One region of the Alkalilimnicola ehrlichii MLHE-1 genome, then DNA from elsewhere that is predicted to be linked to it. Evidence: predicted binding sites of a transcription regulator. Region 1 holds the regulator's gene; each other region holds the start of a gene.

Region 1 (6,928 bases):
TTCAACATCGTGCTCTCGCTGTCCATCCTGCTGGTCACTGTCTACGCCATGCGGCCGCTGGACTTCGCGGTCTTCCCCACCATCCTGCTCATCGCCACCCTGCTGCGCCTGGCGCTGAACGTGGCCTCCACCCGGATCATCCTGCTCGACGGCCATACCGGTACCGCAGCCGCCGGGCGGGTGATCGAGTCCTTCGGCGAGTTCGTCATCGGTGGCAACTACGCCGTCGGCCTGGTGGTCTTCACCATCCTGATCATCATCAACTTCGTGGTGGTCACCAAGGGGGCCGGCCGGGTGGCCGAGGTCTCCGCCCGCTTTACCCTGGATGCGCTGCCTGGCAAGCAGATGGCCATCGACGCCGATCTGAACGCCGGCATTATCGACCAGAAGCAGGCCAAGGAGCGGCGCGAGGAGGTGGCCCGCGAGGCCGACTTCTACGGCTCCATGGATGGCGCGAGCAAGTTCGTCCGCGGCGATGCCATCGCCGGCATCCTGATCCTGGTCATCAATCTGGTCGGCGGGCTGTCCATCGGCATGCTGCAGCACGACATGATCTTTGGCGATGCCGTGCGCAACTATTCGCTGCTAACCATCGGCGACGGACTGGTGGCGCAGATCCCCTCGCTGGTGCTCTCCACCGCCACCGCCATCATCGTCACCCGGGTAGCGGACAGCCAGAAGATGAGCGACGCGGTCACCGGGCAACTGTTCAGCAACCCGCGGGTGCTCTGGGTGGTGGGCGGTGTCATCTTCTTCCTGGGGCTGATCCCGGGCATGCCGCTGTTGCCCTTCGCCTTTTTCGGCACCGTCTGCCTCACCGCCGCCTACCTGATTACCCAGCGCCAGAAGGAGGTCGCCGAGGCCGAGGCGCAGGCCGGTGCCAAGGCCAGCGGTGAGCAGGCCGAGGCCAAGTCGCCGGAGCAGCGCGAGCTCAGCTGGGACGACGTACCGCCGGTGGACGTGGTGGGCCTGGAGGTGGGTTACGGCCTGATCCCGATGGTGGACCGCAACCAGGGCGGCCAGTTGCTCACCCGGATCAAGGGGGTGCGCAAGAAGCTCTCGCAGGACCTCGGCTTTCTCATCCAGCCGGTGCACATCCGCGACAACCTGGACCTGGGCCCCAACACCTACCGGATCTCCATCAAGGGGGTGCCGGTGGCCGAGGCAGAGGTGCAGCCCGGGCGCGAACTGGCCATCAACCCCGGCAGCGTTCAGGGCCAGGTCAAGGGCATCCCCACCAAGGACCCGGCCTTCGGCCTGGAGGCGGTCTGGATCGAGCCCTCGCAGCGGGATTACGCCCAGACCCTCGGCTACACGGTGGTGGACACCAGCACGGTGATCGCCACCCACCTGTCGCAACTGGTGCAGCAGAACGCCCACCGCCTGCTGGGGCACGAGGAGGTGCAGAAGCTGCTGGATATCCTCGCCCAGAGCCAGCCCAAGCTGGTGGAGGAGGTGGTGCCCAACACCCTGCCGTTGTCGGTGGTGGTGAAGGTGCTGCAGAACCTGCTGGAGGAGCGCATCCCGGTGCGCGACATGCGCAGCATTGTCGAGATCCTGGCCGAGTACGGGGCGCGCAGCAAGGACCCGGCCCAGCTCACCCAGGCGGCGCGCGAGGCACTGGGCCGCCAGATCGTGCAGAACATCGCCGGCATGACCCGGGAGCTGCCGGTGATGACCCTGGATCCGCAACTGGAACAGATGTTGCTAAATGCAATACAGGGCGGCGGGGAAACGTCGGGCGGCTTCGAGCCGGGCCTGGCCGAGCGCCTCCAGCAGTCGTTGGCGGACACCACCCGCAAGCAGGAGATGGCGGGTCAGCCGGCGGTCCTGCTCACCTCGCCGCAACTGAGGAGTTGGCTGCAGCGGCTTATCCGCCACAGCGTGCCCAGCCTGCACGTGCTCTCGTACAACGAGATCCCGGATGACCGCCAGGTTCGCATCGTAGCCACCGTAGGCCAGCAACAGCAGGTCGGCGGCGGCCAATAAAGGACAAGAGGGCAGGCGATGAAGATCCAGCGCATATTCGCCGAGGACATGCGGCAGGCCATCCGTAAGGTGCGCGAGGAGCACGGCCCCGAGGCCGTGATCCTCTCCACCAAGCCGGTTGAGGGTGGGGTGGAGGTGATCTCCGCCATCGACTACGACGAGCGGGCCGTGCAGCAGGCGGCGGGTGGCGCCGGCGAGCGGGGGGCGGGGCGTCCCGGCGGTTTGCCGCTGGGGGCCATCGGCGAGAACCGCCACCGCCGTCAGACGACCGCGGAGGCGGCCGCCGCTGGCGGGGCGTCCCGGCGGCAGGTGGACATCACCGTGGGCGACGATGACGACGGGGAGGCCCTGTTCGCCGATCTCCAGGCCGCCCATGAGCAGTCCAGTCGCGAGGCGGCGGCGCAGCAACCGGCGGCGGGGGAACGGCCTGTGCGGCGCCGGGGCCGAGGGGCTGAGACCGCGCCCCGGGTGGAGTGGGCCCAGGACCCGGCCATGAATGAGATGCGCGAGGAGCTGCGCCAGTTGCGCGGGTTGTTCGAGAGTCAGCTCAGCCTGATGGAGTGGGGCCGGATGGGGCAGCGGCACCCGGCCCGGGCCGGGCTGCTCAAGCGCCTGGCCGATATGGGGATGGGCAGTGACGTGGCCCGCCGCCTGGCCGACCACATCCCCGCCGAGGCGGAACCGGGCGAGGCCTGGGCCCGTGCCCTGGCGATCATCGAGCGCAACCTGCAGGTGGCCGAGGACGACATCCTGGAGCAGGGCGGGGTGATGGCCCTGGTGGGGCCCACCGGGGTGGGCAAGACCACCACCGTGGCCAAGCTGGCGGCGCGCTTTGCCCTTAAGCACGGCCGCGATCAGGTGGCCCTGGTCTCCACCGATACCTTCCGCATCGGCGCCCAGGACCAGTTGCGCAATTTCGCCAGCATCCTGCAAGTGCCGGTCTACAACGCCGCCAGCGGCGAGGAGCTGGCCGGGGTATTGGAGAATCTCGATGACAAGCGGTTGGTGCTGGTGGACACGGCGGGCATGAGCCAGCGTGACGTGCGCCTTGCCGAGCAGTTCACGGCCCTGCGCGAGAGCAGTCGGCGACTGCGCACCTGCCTGGTCCTGTCGGCGGCGACCCAGTTGAGCACGCTGACCGAATCCATGCGCGCCTTCGCGGTGGCGGAGCCGCAGGGCTGCATCTTCACCAAACTGGATGAGGCCACCAGCCTGGGCGGGCTGCTCACCGTGGCCCTGCGTAGCCGGCTGCCCATCGCCTGGCTGGGGACCGGACAACGGGTGCCGGAAGACCTTGAGGTTGCCAGGGGTGATAGACTAGCCGAACTAGCTAGTACCTTGGTGGAGGAGTGCCACCAGGAAGTGGACGAGGAGGCCCTGGCGCTGAGCCTGGGCGGTTCAAGGCATGCAGGCGAGTAACACGGATTCCGATCAGGCAGCAGGACTGAGACGCATGGCTAATCCCAGACCGGTCAAGGTCATTGCCGTAACCAGCGGCAAGGGCGGTGTCGGCAAGACCAACGTGTCCGTCAACCTGGCGGCGGCACTCAGTGCGCAGAAGCAGCGCGTCATGCTCATGGACGCGGACCTGGGGCTTGCCAACGTGGATGTGATGCTCGGTCTGTCGCCGCGAAAGAACCTCTCCCACGTCATTGACGGCACGGCCAGCCTGGAGGAGGTGCTGCTCCAGGCGCCCGGGGACTTCACCATCGTGCCGGCCTCGTCGGGCACCCAGCGCATGGCCGAACTCACCCCCGCGGAGCATGCCGGGCTGATCCGCAGCTTCAGCGAGCTCAATCACGAGCTGGACTACCTGCTGGTGGATACCGCCGCCGGCATCTCCGACGGTGTCATGAGCTTCGCCAAGGCCTCGCGCGAGGTCCTGGTGGTGGTCTGTGACGAGCCCTCCTCCATCACCGATGCCTACGCCCTGATCAAGGTGCTCAACCGCGACCACGGGGTGGAGCGCTTTCACATGGTGGCCAACCGGGTGCGTTCCCCCGAGGAGGGCCGGCAGTTGTTCCGCAAGCTCTCCGCCGCCACCGACCGGTTCCTGGACCTGGCCATCGACTACGTGGGCATGGTCCCCGAGGACGACTGCCTGCGCCGTGCGGTGCAGAAGCAGCAGCCGGTGGTGACCAGTTACCCGGGCAGCCCGGCCGCGCGGGCCTTCAAGGACATGGCCATGCGGGTGCGTAAGTGGCCCTCGCCGGCGCATCTGGCCGGCACCCTGGAGTTCTTCGTGGAGCGCCTGGTGCAACACAGCACCGGGGAGGTGTCCTCATGAACGGACATGCCATGTACGCCGAGGTGGCGGCTCAGCACGACAACGATCTGCTGGTGCAGCACGCCTCGCTGGTCAAACGCATCGCTCACCACTTGGCCGGCCGTTTGCCGCCCAGTGTGCAATTGGACGATTTGATCCAGGCCGGCATGGTGGGCCTGCTGGAGGCGGCGCGGCAGTTCGACCCCGGTCAGGGGGCCAGCTTTCAGACCTACGCCGGTATCCGGATCCGCGGCGCGATGCTGGACGAGATCCGGCGGCTGGACTGGACCCCGCGCTCGGTACACCGCAAGGGCCGCTCGGTGGCCGAGGCCATCCGGGCCGTGGAGCATCGGACCGGGCGAGATGCCCGCGACCACGAGGTGGCCCAGGAGCTGGGCATCACCCTCGATGAGTACCACCAGATCCTGCAGGATGTCTCCACATCCCGCATCTTCAGCATCGACCAGGAGGATCCGGCCACCGGCGAGCCCCATCAGTTGCCCGGGGATCATCCGGAGCCGTTCGCCGAGATCACGGACGAGGGCTTCCAGAGGGCACTGGCCGAGGCCATCCGCCGGCTGCCCGAACGGGAGCAGCTCATCATGGCCCTGTACTACGACGAGGAACTCAACCTGCGCGAGATCGGCGAGGTGTTGAATGTCACCGAGTCACGCGTCAGCCAGATCCACGGTCGGATTGTGGTCAAGCTGCGAGAGGCGTTAAAGGAATGGCTCGGCCGGAGCTGAGCCGTGCCGAACACCACTGGGCCGGATGCAATTAGGGGGATAGCCATAGCCATGAACAAGAATATGAAGATCCTCATCGTGGACGATTTCTCGACGATGAGGCGGATCATCAAGAACCTGCTGCGCGACCTGGGCTTCAACAACACGGTGGAGGCGGACGACGGCAAGACGGCGTTGCCCATCCTCAAGCGCGGCGGCATCGATTTCCTGGTCACCGACTGGAACATGCCGGGCATGAGCGGCCTGGACCTGCTCAAGGAGGTGCGCGCCGACCCGGAGCTCAAGGACCTGCCGGTGCTCATGGTCACCGCCGAGGCCAAACGGGACCAGATCATCGCGGCGGCCCAGGCCGGGGTCAACGGCTATATCGTCAAGCCCTTCACCGCGGTCACCCTGAGGGAGAAGATCGAGAAGATCTTCGAGCGGATCGACGCCGGGGGGGCCTGAATCCATGGGGCGTGAACAGGACGACACCCTGGCGCAGTACCGGGAGGCCGCCGAGCGCCTGCTGGCCGCCGTGGAGCAGGGCGATGCCCAAACCGCTGACGCCATCGTCGACGAGTTGACCCACCTGCGCGAGACTGAGCTCTTCCAGCAGCTGGGGCAGCTCACCCGCGATCTGCACGAGGCCATCAAGTCCTTCAAGCTGGACACCCGGCTGTCGGACATCGCGGCCAACGACATCCCCGATGCCCGCGAGCGCCTGAACTACGTCATCACCATGACCGAGCAGGCCGCGCACCGGACGCTGGGCATTATCGAGGAGGCCATGCCGCTCACCGATACGCTGCGCGACCAGTCCGCCGAGCTGGCCGAGCGCTGGCGCGCCTTTCGCCGCCGTGAGCTCTCCGCCGACGAGTTCCGTACCCTGTCGCGGGATATCGACGGCTTCCTGGGACGCACCCGGCTCTCCGCCTCCGACCTGCACAGCAAGCTCTCCGAGGCGCTGATGGCCCAGGACTACCAGGACATCACCGGCCAGATTATCCGCCGGGTCATCGGACTGGTGGAGGAGGTCGAGGAGAACCTGGTGCAGATGGTCGCCCTGTCCGGCAAGGCCCGGGGTGAAGAAACCCGCCGGGCTGCCGATAAGCCCCGGGAGAGCAAGGAGACCGACATGCGGGGCGAGGGGCCGCAGATGCCCGGCAAGGGCGAGGACGTGGTCAAGGGCCAGGACGACGTGGACGACCTGCTGTCCAGCCTCGGCTTCTGAGCCGTACGCCGCACCGCCCGCCGGCGGGCGCCGGCCGCTCCGCCACCGCATCACAATCAGGGGGCAGGCATGGGGATCGACATCGAAGACGACATCGTCCAGGACTTCCTGGTGGAGTCCCGGGAAATCCTGGACAACCTCGGTGAACAGCTGGTGGATCTGGAGCAGCGGCCTGACGACAAGGACCTGCTCAATGCCGTCTTCCGCGGTTTCCATACCATCAAGGGCGGCGCCGGCTTTCTCAACCTGGACCCGCTGGTGGACGTCTGCCACCGCACCGAGGATGTCTTCAACCTGCTGCGCAACGGCGAGCGCACGGTGACCCCGGAGCTGATGGACACCGTGCTGCAGGCGCTGGATGTGGTGGTCAATCAGTTCAATAGCATCGAGAACGGAGAGGACCCGCAGCCGGCCGCACCGGAGCTGTTACGCGACCTTGAGGCCCTGAATATCACCGACGAGCAGCGCCTGGGCACCGACGGTGATGAGGCAGCGTCGACGGCCACCCCCGCCGGCGATGAACCCGCCGCGGCCGGTGAGCCGGAGGGCGACATCAGCGATCGGGAGTTCGAGGCCCTGCTGGATGCCCTGGAGGAGGAAAAGGGCGAGGGCGACGCTGCGCCGGCGGAGGTCCGGGCGCCGGCGCAAGGCGCCGCCGGCGGTGATGAGATCTCCGACGAGGAGTTCGAGGCACTGCTCGACGAGTTGCACGGC
Region 2 (6,928 bases), 1.1 Mb from region 1:
TGCCACTCTCCGGGCTGCTCAGCCTGAGCGCCGCCGCCCGGCTGCTCTGGGCGGATACGGTCACCGGCCTCTGGTTGGCGGCTGGCCTGTGGAGCCTCGCCCTTGGGCTGTTGCTGGCCCAGATGGTACGCATGGCCTGGCGGCCCGCCCCAAGACCCGATTCCCCCACCCACCCGTCGGAGAACAGATGATGGAGCTCTACCTCAATGCCACCTCCCCCTACGCCCGCGTGGTCCGCATCGCGGCCCTGGAAAAGGGCCTGGAGACGGCGATCACCCTGCAGTGGTGCGACCCGTGGAGCGACGACCCCCGCCTATTGGCGGTCAACCCCGCCGCCCGGGTTCCGGCCCTGGTCACGGATGAGGGCCACACCCTGAGCGAGTCCCTGCTCATCGTCCATCACCTGGATGCGGTGGGCCCTGGGCCGGACCTTGTGCCGCAGGCAGGGCGCAGCGAGACCCTGCAGCAGACGGGCTGGGGTCAGGGCCTGATGGAGGCGGCTTTTCAGACCGTGATCGCCCGCAAACACCAGGGGGCAGCAGCCGATGAGAGCGTATTGGGGCAGCGACGGCTGCGTGCGATCGATCGCACCCTGGCCGCGCTGGCGGACCACGGGATGGATCAACCCGGCACGAACACGGTCACTCTGGGGGGAATCGTGGTGGCGGTGGCACTGGATTACCTGCTGTTCCGATTGCCCGAGGTGGCTTGGCAGGACCGTCACCCGGCGCTGGCGCGCTGGCACGACGAGATGAGCAATCGGAGCAGTTTCCTCCGGACCCGTTTCCCTTGAAGGGGCGTGGGGAAAGAAAGCACCCCACCCGATGGCGCCATCGGGTGGGGGCATTGGCGGCCTTCCGGCTCTCCGGACCGTACCTTCCAGTGGCGCGGCCGAGGCATCCTTGCTGCGCTTCTTGCTGCATCATGCTGAAGTTATATCCCGTCACATCCTTGTGACGGTCGACCTCCCTGTCTGGTTACGTAAGCTACGCCTATTCGGTCATCTATAAATTGACCTGCATCAATTCATTCGCATCCTTGAGACTTTCTAGTCTATGATTTTATTACTATTCCTCACCCATTATGACTATTTCTAATCACCCAAAAGTGGGATTACCAGCAGGGTGCTCACCAGCACCAGTAATGGCAGGGCCGCCGCGGTAACCCACGCCCCAGCATAGAGCATATCCGTAACCCGAAGCCGTTCGCTGCCAAAGATAATGGCATTCGGGGGCGTGGCCACAGGGAGCATGAAGGCACAGGAGGCCGCCAGCGCCACCGGCACCGCCAGCAGCAGCGGGTCGAGCTCCAGCATCAAGGCCAGGGAGACCATCAACGGCAGCAGCGTCGCCGCAGTGGCGGTGTTACTGGTCACGTGGCTAAGCAGCATGGTCAGTGCGGCGATTACCGCAATCAACGACCAGACCGGCCACCCCGCCAGGTCAGTGAGCAACAGCGCGATGGCGCTGGACAGGCCGCTTTCCTCGATCGCCACCCCCAGGCTCAAACCACCGCCGACCAGCACCAGCACTCCCCAAGGCAGCTCGCGGGTCGAGGCCCAGTCCAGCAGGAACTGCTGGCGGCGCCAGTCCACCGGGACCAGAAAAAGCGCCACCCCCGCGGTCAGGGCGATACCGGCATCACTCAGCACCCCCCACGGCCAGACCTGCTGCAACAAGGGCCGACTGACCCAGGCCAAGGCGGTGAGCGCGAAGATGATCGCGACCCGGCGCTCGCCCCGGCCGATCCGCCCCAGTGATTTCCGCTGGGTGGCGATCAGCTCCGTGATCCCCTCCATGGTCTGGCGCTCCACGCGGTAGACCTTGTGGGTCAACAGCCACCAGGTGATCAGCAGCAGGGTCAGCGCCAGCGGGACGCCCAACAACATCCACTGGGCGAAGCCGATCACCACGCCCTGGCGATCGGCCAGGAACCCGGCCAGCAGCGCATTGGGCGGCGTCCCAATAAGGGTGCCCATACCGCCGATGTTCGCGGCAAAAGCGATACCGATGAGCAGGCCGAGGACGAAATCCCGCTCGATCCGCCCCCCTCTGTCCTCCAGCAGGGCAATCACCGACAGTCCGATCGGCAGCATCATGGCAGCGGTGGCGGTGTTGCTGACCCACATACTGAGGCCCGCCGTGGCGACCATGAAGCCCCCGATCAGCAGGTCCGGCCGCCGGCCGGCAAGGCTCAGGATGGTGATCGCGATACGCCGGTGCAGATTCCAGCGCTGGATCGCCATGGCCAACAGAAAGCCACCGAGGAAGAGAAAGATCAGCGGGTTGGCGTAGGGGGCCGCGGCACTCTCCACGCTGCTGACCCCCATAAGCGGCAGTACCACCACCGGCAACAGGGCCGTGACGGGCAGCGGCAGCGCTTCACTGACCCACCAGGTGGCCATCAACAAGGTCAGCGCGGCGACCCGCCAGGCCTCGGGCGAGAGCTCCCCGGGCGGCCCCAGTCCCACCATCAGTGCGAAGAGCGAAGGTCCCAGCAACAGCCCGAACACCCGGCGCCAGTGATGGGCCGCGCGTTCGGGCTGTTGCGTATTATCGGGACCGGGCGGACTCACCTCAGACCTTGAACTGCCCCACCAGCCCCTTCAGCTCCCGGGCCAGTTTCGCCAGCTCATCGCCAGCAGTGGCGGTCTCGCGGGACCCGTTGGCCGTCTGCTCGGCCACATCGGTGATGCTGGTGATATTGCGGTTGATCTCCTCGGCCACCGCGCTCTGCTCCTCAGCCGCACTGGCGATCTGCTCGTTGGAGCTGCTGATGGTCTGTACCGAGGAGGCGATCTCCTTCAAAGCCTCGCCGGCATCGCCCGCCTGCCCCACGGTCTGCTGCGCCTGGCCGTAACCGGCCTCCATGACCTGGACCGCGGTCTGGGTCTCCTGCTGCAGGCCGCTGATCATCTCCTGGATGCTCTGGGTGGACTCGTGGGTCCGGCTGGCCAGCGAGCGGACCTCGTCGGCGACCACGGCAAAGCCGCGACCGGCGTCGCCGGCGCGGGCCGCCTCGATGGCGGCGTTGAGCGCCAGCAGGTTGGTCTGTTCGGCGATCTCCCGAATCAGGTCGGAGACCTCACCGATGCGCTCGCTGTCCACTGCCAGCTTGCGGATCACCTCAGAGGCCTTCTGCACCTCCTCGGCCAACCGGTCGATGCTGGCGATGGTGCGCTCCACCACATCCTGGCCCCGCTCCGAGGCCTCGGCACCGGCGCGGGTGGCCTGGGCGGCGTCCTGCGCGTTGCGGGCCACCTCCTGGGCGGTGGCGGTCATCTCATTCATGGCCGTCGCCACCTGTTCGATCTGCTCGCGCTGGGACTCCACCCCCTGGTTGGTCTGCACGGTCACGGACGAGACCCGGTCTGCGGCATCGGTCAGCCGGCTGGCGGTGTTGACCACCCGTTTCACCAGGTCGTGGAACTTGTCCATGGTGTGGTTGAAGGCCAGCGAGGCCTTGCCGATCTCATCCGTGCCCCGGTCGGGCAGCCGGCGGGTCAGATCCCCGTCACCGCTGGCGATGTCCTCCAGCCGCTCGGTCATATCGCTGAGCGGCGCGGAGACGAAGCGTTTGATGAACAGATAGACCACGCCCAGCAAGGGGATGCTGAGCAACACCGCCAGGCCGAAGACCAGGGTGCCAAAGCGGAACACGGCCTGGTTCACCTCCTGCAGGCCGATGCGCATGCTGACCGCCCCCAACACCTCGTCCTCCTCGGCCATGGCGTGACAGGCCATGCAGTTTTTACCCAGGTAGTCCCGCGCGTTGACGTTCGGGATGACCGCGTAAAGGTGATCACCCCCCGGCTCCACCTCGATATGCGCCTCACCGCTGGCCAGCACCTGCTCCTCGACGGCATTGGCCGGCTGGCTCACCGCCAACCCCTCGCCGAACTGCCGGCTGACGGCCTCGGAGCGCAGCACGCGCAGGTCCTCCATGTTGTGGAGGGCGAGGATCTGGTCCAGGAACTCGTCCCGGTCATCCATCTTCCAGAGGATCATCAGCGTGGTGAGACCGGCCATGGTCATTTCATTCATGGTCTCACTGAAGGTGACCGCCTGGGTGAGCGCGGTGTTGCGCTGTTCGTAGACCGACCAGGCGATGAGCGCACTCCAGGCGACCACCAGCATGAGCCAGATGGCCAGCAGCAGCCGCACCCAGATTGGCCAGTTGTTGAAGCGATTGACAAGATTCATTGGACACCTGCCCCGTAAGGTCCTTTTCAGTCATGGCGTGCCCTCTTAACATCGACGCCTTACGGGGTAACTTGAGCGGGTGCGGCAAACGGTGCCCTCCGGTGTCAGAAGCCCATGCCCGGCGGCAACTGTCCGCCGCCCCCGCCGAGCTGGCGCATCATCCGCTGCATGCCGCCCTTTTTCTTCATCTGCTTCATCATCTTCTGCATCTGTTTGAACTGCTTGAGCAGGCGGTTGACCTCCTGCACCTGGGTGCCGGAGCCCTGGGCGATGCGGCGCTTGCGGGAGCCGTTGATGATATCGGGCCGGCGCCGTTCATCCGGGGTCATGGAATTGATGATGGCCACCAGGCGGCGCACCTGCTTGTCGTCCATCCGGCCCTTGACCTGCTCGGACATGTTGCCCATGCCCGGCATCTTGTCCATCAGCCCACCGATGCCCCCCAGCTTGTTCACCTGCTCCATCTGCGACTTGAAGTCCTCAAGGTCGAAGCCCTTGCCCTTCTTGAGCTTCTTGCTGAGCTTCTCGGCCTCGCTGCGGTCGACCTTGCGCTCCACCTCCTCGACCAGGGAGAGCACGTCGCCCATGCCGAGGATCCGGGAGGCGACCCGGTCGGGGTGGAAGGGCTCCAGGGCGGTGGTCTTCTCCCCCACCCCCAGGAACTTGATGGGCTTGCCCGTGATGTGGCGGATGGACAGGGCCGCCCCGCCCCGGGCGTCGCCATCGGTCTTGGTCAGGATCACGCCGGTGAGCGGCAGGGCGTCGTGGAAGGCGCGCGCGGTGTTGGCCGCGTCCTGGCCGGTCATGCTGTCGACCACGAACAGCGTCTCCACCGGCGTCACGGCCTTGTGCAGGCGCTGCACCTCGTCCATGAGGTCCTGATCGATATGCAGCCGGCCGGCGGTGTCCACCAGCAGGACGTCGAAAAACTGCTTGCGGGCGTGATCCAGCGCCGCCCGGGCGATCCGCTCCGGGTCCTGATCGGCGGCGCTGGGGAACCACTCCACGCCCACCTCGTCGGCGAGGGTACGCAGCTGCTCGATGGCCGCCGGGCGGTAGATGTCGCAACTGACCACCAGCACCTTTTTCTTCTCCCGCTCGGTGAGATAGCGGGCGAGCTTAGCGGTGCTGGTGGTCTTGCCCGAGCCCTGCAAGCCGGCGAGCAGCACCACCGCTGGCGGCTTGGCGGCCAGGTCCAGGGCGTCGTTCTCTTCGCCCATGACCTGGACCAGTTCGTCCTTGACGATCTTGATCAGTGCCTGTCCGGGGGTGAGGCTTTTCATCACCTCCGCCCCCATGGCGCGCTCGCGCACCTGGGCGATGAACTCGCGCACCACCGGCAGGGCCACATCGGCCTCCAGCAGCGCCATGCGCACTTCGCGCAGGGTATCTTTGATGTTGTCCTCGGTCAGACGCCCTTTGCCGCGCAAGCGGCCCATGGCGTCCGAGAGGCGTCCACTGAGGTTGTCAAACATGGTTCATCTCGTCCCGTTGCCGGGGGTGGGCGTCCACCCACCCGGAGTTTGGCATCAGTATATCGTTAGCGGCCTTCGCTGACTTCCCGTGTTTCAGCTTGTATGCGATGATCAGCGCAGATTCCCAGTTTGCCCCCCTGTTTCCCGGGGGCTGCCCGGAGACGCTTCAACCTGACCATGCTGTTGCTTATCGCCATGCTGGCCGCCGCTCTCCACCTTCTGGCCGGCGGCCTGCTGTTCCTACGCCTGATCCACGGCACCGCCCGGGTGACGGGCCGCGGCCTGCCCCTGGGGCTGGCGGCGGTGGCGGCGCTGCTGCACGCGGTCGTGGTCTGGTCGGCGGTGTGGACACCGGTTGGGCTCAACCTGGGCTTTTTCAATGCCCTGGCGGTGGTCAGCCTGTTCATGGTGGTGGGCATGCTGCTGGCCACCAGTCGCCTGCCGGTCTGCCACCTCGGTGTCATCCTGCTGCCGATCAGCGCCTTCAGTGTGCTGATGGCCTGCACCCCCGACTGCGGCACGGTGGTGCCGCGCGAGCCCGGGGTCGACCTGCACATCCTCACCTCCATGCTCGGCTACAGCACCCTGGCCCTGGCGGCCATTCAGGCGCTGATCCTGGCCGCCCTGGATTACCGCCTGCGGCACCGGCGCATGGGGGGCTTCGTGCGCCGGCTGCCGGCACTCAACACCATGGAGCAACAGCTGTTCGGGATGCTCTGGCTGGGCTTCGCGCTGCTCTCCGTGGGCCTGCTCACCGGCCTGGTGTTCGTGGATGACCTGCTGGCCCAGCACCTGGTCCACAAGACCACGCTCTCGGTGGTCGCCTGGGTGGTCTTCGGCACGCTGCTGGTGGGCCGCTGGCGGCTGGGCTGGCGGGGCCAGACCGCCGTGCGCTGGACGCTCGGCGGCTTCGCCGCACTGATGCTGGCCTATTTCGGCAGCAAATTCGTGCTGGAATTGCTACTCGCCTGACCTGGGGCGGCCGGCGGCGGGCCCTCACTGCCCCACCGCCGCTGTTTCGCGACTAGAAGTAGGCCGGCTCGTTCCCCGGTTTCCACTTGATATTGCAGCCCATGCTCGGCCGCTGCTGCTCCTCAGGGAGGGTCTCGCCCCGGAGCAGGGCGTCGGCGGCCGCCCGCAAGTCCCGTCCGTCCACCGGTTGGTCATTGCCGGGTGTGGCCGCATCAAACCGGCCCCGGTAGACGAGCTTGAGATCGGCATCAAACAGGAAGAAGTCCGGGGTGCAGGCCG
Region 3 (6,928 bases), 110 kb from region 1:
AGGTGGTCGGTCTGCATGGCGTGCGGGGCTGGGTGAAGGTGTACTCCCACACCGAGCCGCGTGAGGCCATACTGGATTACCCCCATTGGTATCTGCGCCGTGACGACGGCGACTGGGTGCCAGTGGAGCGCACCGCGGGGCGCTGCCAGGGGAAGGGCCTGGTGGCCGCCTTCCGGGACGTGGAGGATCGCGACCGGGCACGGGCCTACATCGGCCTGCAGATTGGCGTGCCGCGGCGTGATCTGCCCGAACTGCCCGAGGGGCAGTACTACTGGGCGGACCTGGAGGGGCTGGCCGCCTATACGACCGGCGGGGAACCGCTGGGACGGGTGTCACACCTGTTTGCCACCGGCGCCAACGACGTGTTGGTGTTGCAGGGCGACCGGGAGCGGCTGGTGCCCTTCGTGTACGGTCAGACGGTGCGCCGGGTGGACCTGACCGCCGGACGCATCGAGCTGGACTGGGACCCTGATTTTTGACGGCCAGAGAGCGGAACATGGGTGAGTCCGGGGCGGACACCGGCGGCTTGCACCGGATCGACGTGATCACCCTCTTCCCCGAGTTGGTCGCGGCGGTGGGGCACCACGGTATCACCGGCCGGGCGGTGGAGCGGGGGCTGCTGGAGCTCCAGCTCTGGAATCCGCGGGACGATGCGAGCGACCGGCACGGCACCGTGGACGACCGCCCCTACGGCGGCGGCCCCGGGATGGTCATGAAGGTGGAGCCGCTGGCCACCACCCTGCGCAAGGCGCGGGCCGCCAGCACACTCCCGTCGCGGGTCATCTACCTGAGCCCGCAGGGGCGCAGGCTGGACCAGGCCGGGGTGCGCGAGCTGGCGGACGAGCAGCGGCTGATCCTGATCTGTGGCCGCTACGAGGGCATCGATGAGCGGGTGATCGAGGCCGAGGTGGACGAGGAGTGGTCCATCGGCGACTACGTGCTCAGCGGCGGCGAACTGCCGGCCATGGTGATGGTGGACGCCCTCACCCGGATGATTCCCGGCGCCCTGGGCCACCAGGATTCCGCGGAGGAGGACAGCTTCACCGACGGGCTCCTGGACTGCCCGCACTACACCCGGCCGGAGTGCTGGGAGGGGCGACAGGTGCCCACGGTGCTGCTCTCCGGGGATCACGGCCGGGTGGCGCGCTGGCGGCGCAAGCAGGCGCTGGGTCGGACCTGGCTGAGGCGGCCGGAATTGCTGCGGGAGCGGGAGCTGGACGATAATAGCCGCCGGCTTCTGGAAGAATTCATTGATGAGCACCGGGCAGCGGACCGGTAAATCGAGAACCGAGGGTACAGGCATGAACATCATCGAGCAGCTCGACAAGGAGCAGATGGCGGCCCGCGAGGCCAAGATTCCCGAGTTCGGTCCCGGCGACACCGTGACCGTCCAGGTCTGGGTGAAGGAAGGCGGTCGTGAGCGTCTGCAGGCCTTCGAGGGCGTGGTGATTGCCAAGCGCAACCGCGGCATCAACAGTGCCTTCACGGTGCGCAAGGTCTCCCATGGTGAGGGCGTCGAGCGCGTCTTCCAGACCTACAGCCCGATCATCGAGAGCGTGAAGGTCAAGCGCCGGGGTGACGTGCGCCGCGCCAAGCTTTACTACCTGCGCGAGCGCAGCGGCAAGTCTGCCCGCATCAAGGAAAAGGTGAAGTAAGGCGGCGGGTGCCCGTCCGCCGGGGTGTTGCCTCCGGCGGGCCCCGTCAACAGGAAGCCCCCGGTGGCTACGCCATCGGGGGCTTCCTGTTTGCTGCCGCTACGATCGGGCGGTTTAGCTGAGTGTGGTGATCGCCCGTTCCGCACGTTCGCCCCGGTCCGCCCCAAAGCCGGCGCGCTGGGCGACCGGCCCGGCCACGGCGCCGGTCGTCAGGCGCTGGTGATGCATCGCCCGGGCCCGGCGCCCCCTTGGGCGCCGTCCCGCCCGTAGGTGACCCCCTGGGCGGGGGCCCCGGTCAGGATGGCAAGGATGCCGGCGGTCTGCTCCAGGCTGCGGTGGATCAACCGGCCGTTGGCCTCGTTGCTGCGCTGTAGTGCCTGCAACTGGCGGGTCAGGGCCTGCCACTCCGCCTCCAGGCCGGCGTCCGACCGCTCGCGCAGCAGACGGCGCATGCCCTCCGGGTCCGGCGCATAGCCCAGCGCCCAGGCCGCCTCCGCGCGCTGGCGCTCCGCCGCTTCCAGCGTCGCCAGCGCCTCCAGCTTCTCGGGCATCAACGCGGTAAGGCCCTCGGGGTCGCGCTGCTCCAGCAGGCCGCGCTCCCGTTCGAGCACCGCCATGACCGTGTGCGCACACTCCTGGCAGCGTTGCAGGCTGTCACGGAGGCGGTCATCCTGGTCAGAGTCGGTCATAAGCCGTCGTCCTCACGGTGCCGGGGGCGGCCTGCCGCCCGGTCAGTCGTTCAGGAGGTTCTCCAGTTCCACCATGCGGCTGGCGATCCGCTCCGCATCCACCGGATACTCGCCGTTGGCGATGCGCTCTTTCAGCGCATCGACCCGCTCCCGGTTCACCTCCGGGGTGGCGTCGATCTGCTGGCGCACGGCCTGCAGCCGGTCGGAGACCGCGGCCTGGTCGGCGGCGGGGCGCTCGCCGGCAGCCGATGACCGCTCGCCGGCGCCGTCCTGCCGGGTGCTGCCACCTGCCTTGCCGGCATTGCCCGGGGTCAGTCCCGGGGTGGCCGGGAGCCGGTTGCCGTTGTTGATGGGATCCGTCATTGTGCTCTCTCCGTCCAGAATCTTGACTCAGCGTTGCCCGGGGTGGGGCTGAGCGGTCACTCTGGATAGTCAATCGGCCGATCGTCCGGAAACTTTAGCCGGCTATCGCTGATTTGAGAATATGCGAAAACCGTGCCGGTGGCGATGCCCCTCACCGACCGACCTCCACCAGGGATTCGCCGGCCACCCGGCCCTCGACCACTCGCCCGGAGCTGCCCGCCTCGACCCGCACGATATCGCCCAGCACGCCGCTCTCCAATGCCTTGCCCTGGCCGGTCACCTGCACCCTGCCGCCGCCCGCGCGCAGCGTGACACTGCGACCGCGCTGCACGAGCTGCGGTGCGGCCAGCGCGTTGCCGGCAATCAGATCGCCCCGGCGCAGCGATCGGCGCAGCTCCTTGCCGATGAGATGCTCGGCTTCGGTCTCGTAGGGGCGGTGCAGTGAGGCGAGCTGGCGGCGCTCGGTGGTCACACTGTCGGCCCTCAGGCGTTCGCCTCGGCGCAGCGGACGGGCGGCCACGAGGACCTCCACCTGGGTATCCACCCGGGCGCTGACATAGACCGTCCAGGGCTGGGTGCCGGTGCAGCGCACGCCCACGGTGAGATTGCCAACACCCCGATTATCGTGGGGAGAAAACGCCTCCAGGGCGCCGTCACAGGGGTGCAGCCGCAGGCGCGGGTCCAGCCGTCCGATGGTGATCTCCAGCTCGTCACCGAGCCCGGTAAATTGCCCCTCGACCCAAGTAGCAGCGGTGGACCGGATGTCGTCGAGCGACTGGCGCTCCGCCTGCACGGGACCGCTGGCCGTCAAAAAAATGGCTGTCAGCAATAGCCCGATTGTCCGGGGCGACACGGTGTGCCTGGGCATTGTGGCTGCTCCGTCAATGAACCCTGTGGGGGACTGGGGTGGTGCAGGGTGACAGCAGGATTCATGCCAGGGCACTCGGTGGCCGCGATCATTCCTATTCACTAAAACCTATGGTGGAATAGGGCCGTGGCCCTTCGCCGCCCGCATGCCGGCGGGCCGGGGCGGGGGCCTCAAGTTTCGGGCCCCGCGACCGATGCCAAAGGCCAGGGTTGGACCGGCGTCCTGTAGCCACCGGGGGAGTCATGTCGCAGATTTTGCACGCAGTCGATCAGCGCACGCAGCTGGCGGGACGCAACCGCATGGAGTTGTTGCTGTTCCATTTCGGCGGCGCCCAGCGCTACGGCATCAACGTCTTCAAGGTGCGGGAGGTCATCCCCGCGCCGCGCCTGAGCCGGGTCCCCCAGAGCCACCCGGTGGCCCGAGGCATCGCCCACATCCGTGGCCAGACCATCCCGGTGCTGGACCTGAGCATGGCCGTGGGTGGCCCGCCGCTGGATGTCGGGGATGGCGGCTACGTGGTGGTCACCGAGTACAATCGTACGGTGCAGGGTTTCCTGGTGGCTGGGGTGGACCGTATCGTGAACCTGCAGTGGGAGGACGTGCTGCCGCCGCCCTCCCAGGGCTCCGGGGAGACCTACCTGACCGCCATCGCCCGCATCGAGGGGAAGATGGTGCAGATCATCGATGTGGAGAAGGTGCTGGCCGAACTCAACGCCGCCGGCGGGCTGGACCCGCGGCAGGTGGAGGGCGGCGCGGACGAGGCACTGCAGGGCGCGGAGGGCTGGCATGTGCTGGTGGCGGACGATTCCGTCATCGCCCGCCGGCAGGTGGTGCACACTGTGGAGGACCTGGGGTTGGCGTGCACCGCCGTGCGGGACGGCCTGGAGGCGCTGGAACAGCTCAAGGCCTGGACGGGGGAGACCCCCTCACCGCTCGACCGGCTCCTGATGGTGATCTCCGACGTGGAGATGCCCCGCATGGACGGCTACACGCTGACCAGCCGTATCCGCACCGACGAGGCCCTGCAGGGGCTCCATGTGCTGCTGCATTCGTCGTTGTCCGGGGTCTTTAACGAGCGGATGGTCCAGCAGGTGGGGGCGGACGATTTTCTGTCGAAGTTCCGTTCCAATGAACTGGCGGCGCGGGTGGAGAACCGCCTTGCGGCGGTGACGCAGCGCTGAGGTGCGGCCGACACGGTACGCACCCCTGCCGCGGTGGTGACTATCGCAGGGAGTGAGCTTGAGCGTTTCAGCCATTAAAGAGAAAGACTACCAGGCGTTCCGCCAGTTACTGGAGTCGTCCAGCGGCATTGTGTTGGGCGACAACAAGCAGTACCTGGTGGCGAGTCGTCTGGGGCCGCTGATGGCGGATCAGCGGGTTTCCGATCTGGGGGAGCTGGTCGAACGGCTGCGCCGTCCGGGCGGTGCGACCCTGCGTGCCAAGGTGGTCGAGGCGATGACCACCAACGAGACCCAGTGGTTCCGGGATGGTTTTCCCTTCCGCGTCCTGCGCGAGCGCATCCTGCCCGACTTCGTGGAGCGTGGTCAGCGCTCCATCCGCATCTGGTCCGCGGCCTGCTCCTCCGGTCAGGAGGCGTATTCCATCAGCATGACGGTGGATGAGTTCAACCAGTCGGGCCGGGGGGCGATCGACGCCGAGATCCTGGGCACCGATATCGCGCCGCGGATGATCGAGATGGCGCGTCAGGGGCGGTATCGGGCCAGTGTCGCCCGTCGCGGCCTCACTCCGGAGCGCCAGCAGCGCTTTTTCCGGGAGGTGGGTGACGACACCTGGGAGGTGCGCCCGGAGGTCAAGCGCCGGACCCGCTTTCAGCTACATAACCTGCTCGACAGCTATGCCTCACTGGGTCGGTTCGACATCATCTTCTGTCGTAATGTGCTCATCTACTTCTCCACGGATTCCCGTCGCGACATCATTCACCGCATGGCCCGGGCGGTCCGGCCCGGCGGCTGGCTGATCGTCGGCGCCTCGGAGTCCCTCTCCGGCTATGCGGCGGATTTTGAGATGAAGCGCCTGGACGGCGGTGTCGTCTACCGCCGCGCCTGAATCCGCCCCTTCGGGGCAAGGCCTTGCCGGCGGCCGGTAAAGGGCAGCCGCCCGTCCCGTCCTGGCTCGACGGCGAGCGGATGGTCTGACTCAGGCGTTGGCGATCTGGGGGCGGGGTGGCGGGTGTTCCCCGGTGGGGACGCCGCGAGTACATCCCTGTAGGCTCGTCGCCGGCCATCCCTGGCCGGCGACGCCCCACCGGGGAACACCCGCCACCCCGCCCCCAGATCGCCACCACCTCCCAATGTCTGACCTGGCATGCTGATTGCTTAATCTCCCATGGAAACCACAGGAGAGGTGAGTAATGAGCCTGTCGTTGGACAAAGCCTTTGGCACCCAGGAACTGGCCCTGCGCCTGCGCGCCGAGCGCTCGCAGCTCTTGGCCTCCAACATCGCCAATGCCGACACACCGCACTACAAGGCCCAGGATATGGACTTCCAGGCGGCCATGCGGGCCGCCGAGGGCAAGCAGGCCCAGCCGTTGCAGGCAACCCATGCCAAGCACTTTGCGGTCAGCCGCGGGGGCGGCCTGGCTGGCGACCCGCAAGCCCTCTACCGCGTGCCCCACGGCCCGGCCCTGGACGGCAACACGGTGGAGAGCCACGTCGAGCAGGCCCGGTTTGCCGAGAACTCGGTGCAGTACCAGGCGACGCTGACCTTCCTGGGCAATCGCATCACCGGCCTGCTCGGTGCCATTCGCGGTGAATGACGGAGATTTGACGCATGTCCCTGTTCAAGGTTTTCGATGTATCCGGCTCCGGCATGAACGCCCAGCAGACCCGCCTCAACACCGTCGCCAGCAACCTGGCCAACTCGGAGACCGTGGCGGGGAGCCCAGAGCAGGCCTACCGGTCGCGCCAGCCGGTCTTCGCCTCGGTGCTGCAGGCAGCGCAGCAGGGGCAGGCGGCCGGGAATCCCAACCACCCGGGCGATGCCCGCGGTACCAACGTGGGCGTGAAGGTCGAGGATATCGTGCAGAGCGATGCCCCCGTGCAACCGCTCTACATGCCCAACCACCCGCAGGCGGACGAGCAGGGCTACGTCTACCGCTCCAACGTCAATCCGGTGGAGGAGATGACCAACATGATCTCCGCCTCACGCAGTTATCAGAACAACGTGGAGGTGATGAACACCTCCAAAGAGCTGCTGTTGCAGACCCTGCGGTTGGGCCAGCAGTGACCGGTGGCGGACAGGCGGGCCCACGGGCGGCGATAGAGAGGGGATAAGGAATGAATATCAGCGGAGCCGGAAGCGGCGACTACAGCCGGGCACAACCGACCCAGCGG

The links. The regulator FliA, encoded in region 1, starts transcription of late flagellar genes. The targets are predictions, from matches to a motif close to GCTAAAGTTNNNNNNNNNNCNGCCGATA.
Region 2: a site for FliA is predicted at 4,252-4,279, ahead of MLG_RS09845 (methyl-accepting chemotaxis protein). Genes of this name have one in related genera too.
Region 3: a site for FliA is predicted at 3,744-3,771, ahead of MLG_RS04595 (chemotaxis protein). Genes of this name have one in related genera too.

What each region holds. Positions count from the first base shown of each region.
Region 1 is NC_008340.1:1,117,709-1,124,636, forward strand. It holds gene flhA (flagellar biosynthesis protein FlhA) at 1-1,989, shown strand, start outside; gene flhF (flagellar biosynthesis protein FlhF) at 2,008-3,408, shown strand; gene MLG_RS05050 (MinD/ParA family protein) at 3,443-4,276, shown strand; gene MLG_RS05055 (RNA polymerase sigma factor FliA) at 4,273-5,001, shown strand; gene cheY (chemotaxis response regulator CheY) at 5,053-5,448, shown strand; gene MLG_RS05065 (protein phosphatase CheZ) at 5,453-6,214, shown strand; gene MLG_RS05070 (chemotaxis protein CheA) at 6,284-6,928, shown strand, end outside.
Region 2 is NC_008340.1:2,199,678-2,206,605, forward strand. It holds gene MLG_RS09830 (NnrS family protein) at 1-191, shown strand, start outside; gene MLG_RS09835 (glutathione S-transferase family protein) at 188-793, shown strand; gene MLG_RS09840 (SLC13 family permease) at 1,094-2,473, opposite strand; gene MLG_RS09845 (methyl-accepting chemotaxis protein) at 2,577-4,202, opposite strand; gene ffh (signal recognition particle protein) at 4,307-5,677, opposite strand; gene MLG_RS09855 (cytochrome C assembly family protein) at 5,855-6,649, shown strand; gene MLG_RS09860 (thioredoxin family protein) at 6,702-6,928, opposite strand, start outside.
Region 3 is NC_008340.1:1,005,548-1,012,475, forward strand. It holds gene rimM (ribosome maturation factor RimM) at 1-479, shown strand, start outside; gene trmD (tRNA (guanosine(37)-N1)-methyltransferase TrmD) at 497-1,279, shown strand; gene rplS (50S ribosomal protein L19) at 1,302-1,655, shown strand; gene MLG_RS04580 (flagella synthesis protein FlgN) at 1,865-2,344, opposite strand; gene flgM (flagellar biosynthesis anti-sigma factor FlgM) at 2,387-2,707, opposite strand; gene flgA (flagellar basal body P-ring formation chaperone FlgA) at 2,859-3,536, opposite strand; gene MLG_RS04595 (chemotaxis protein) at 3,818-4,756, shown strand; gene MLG_RS04600 (CheR family methyltransferase) at 4,809-5,642, shown strand; gene flgB (flagellar basal body rod protein FlgB) at 5,947-6,351, shown strand; gene flgC (flagellar basal body rod protein FlgC) at 6,366-6,821, shown strand; gene MLG_RS04615 (flagellar hook assembly protein FlgD) at 6,872-6,928, shown strand, end outside.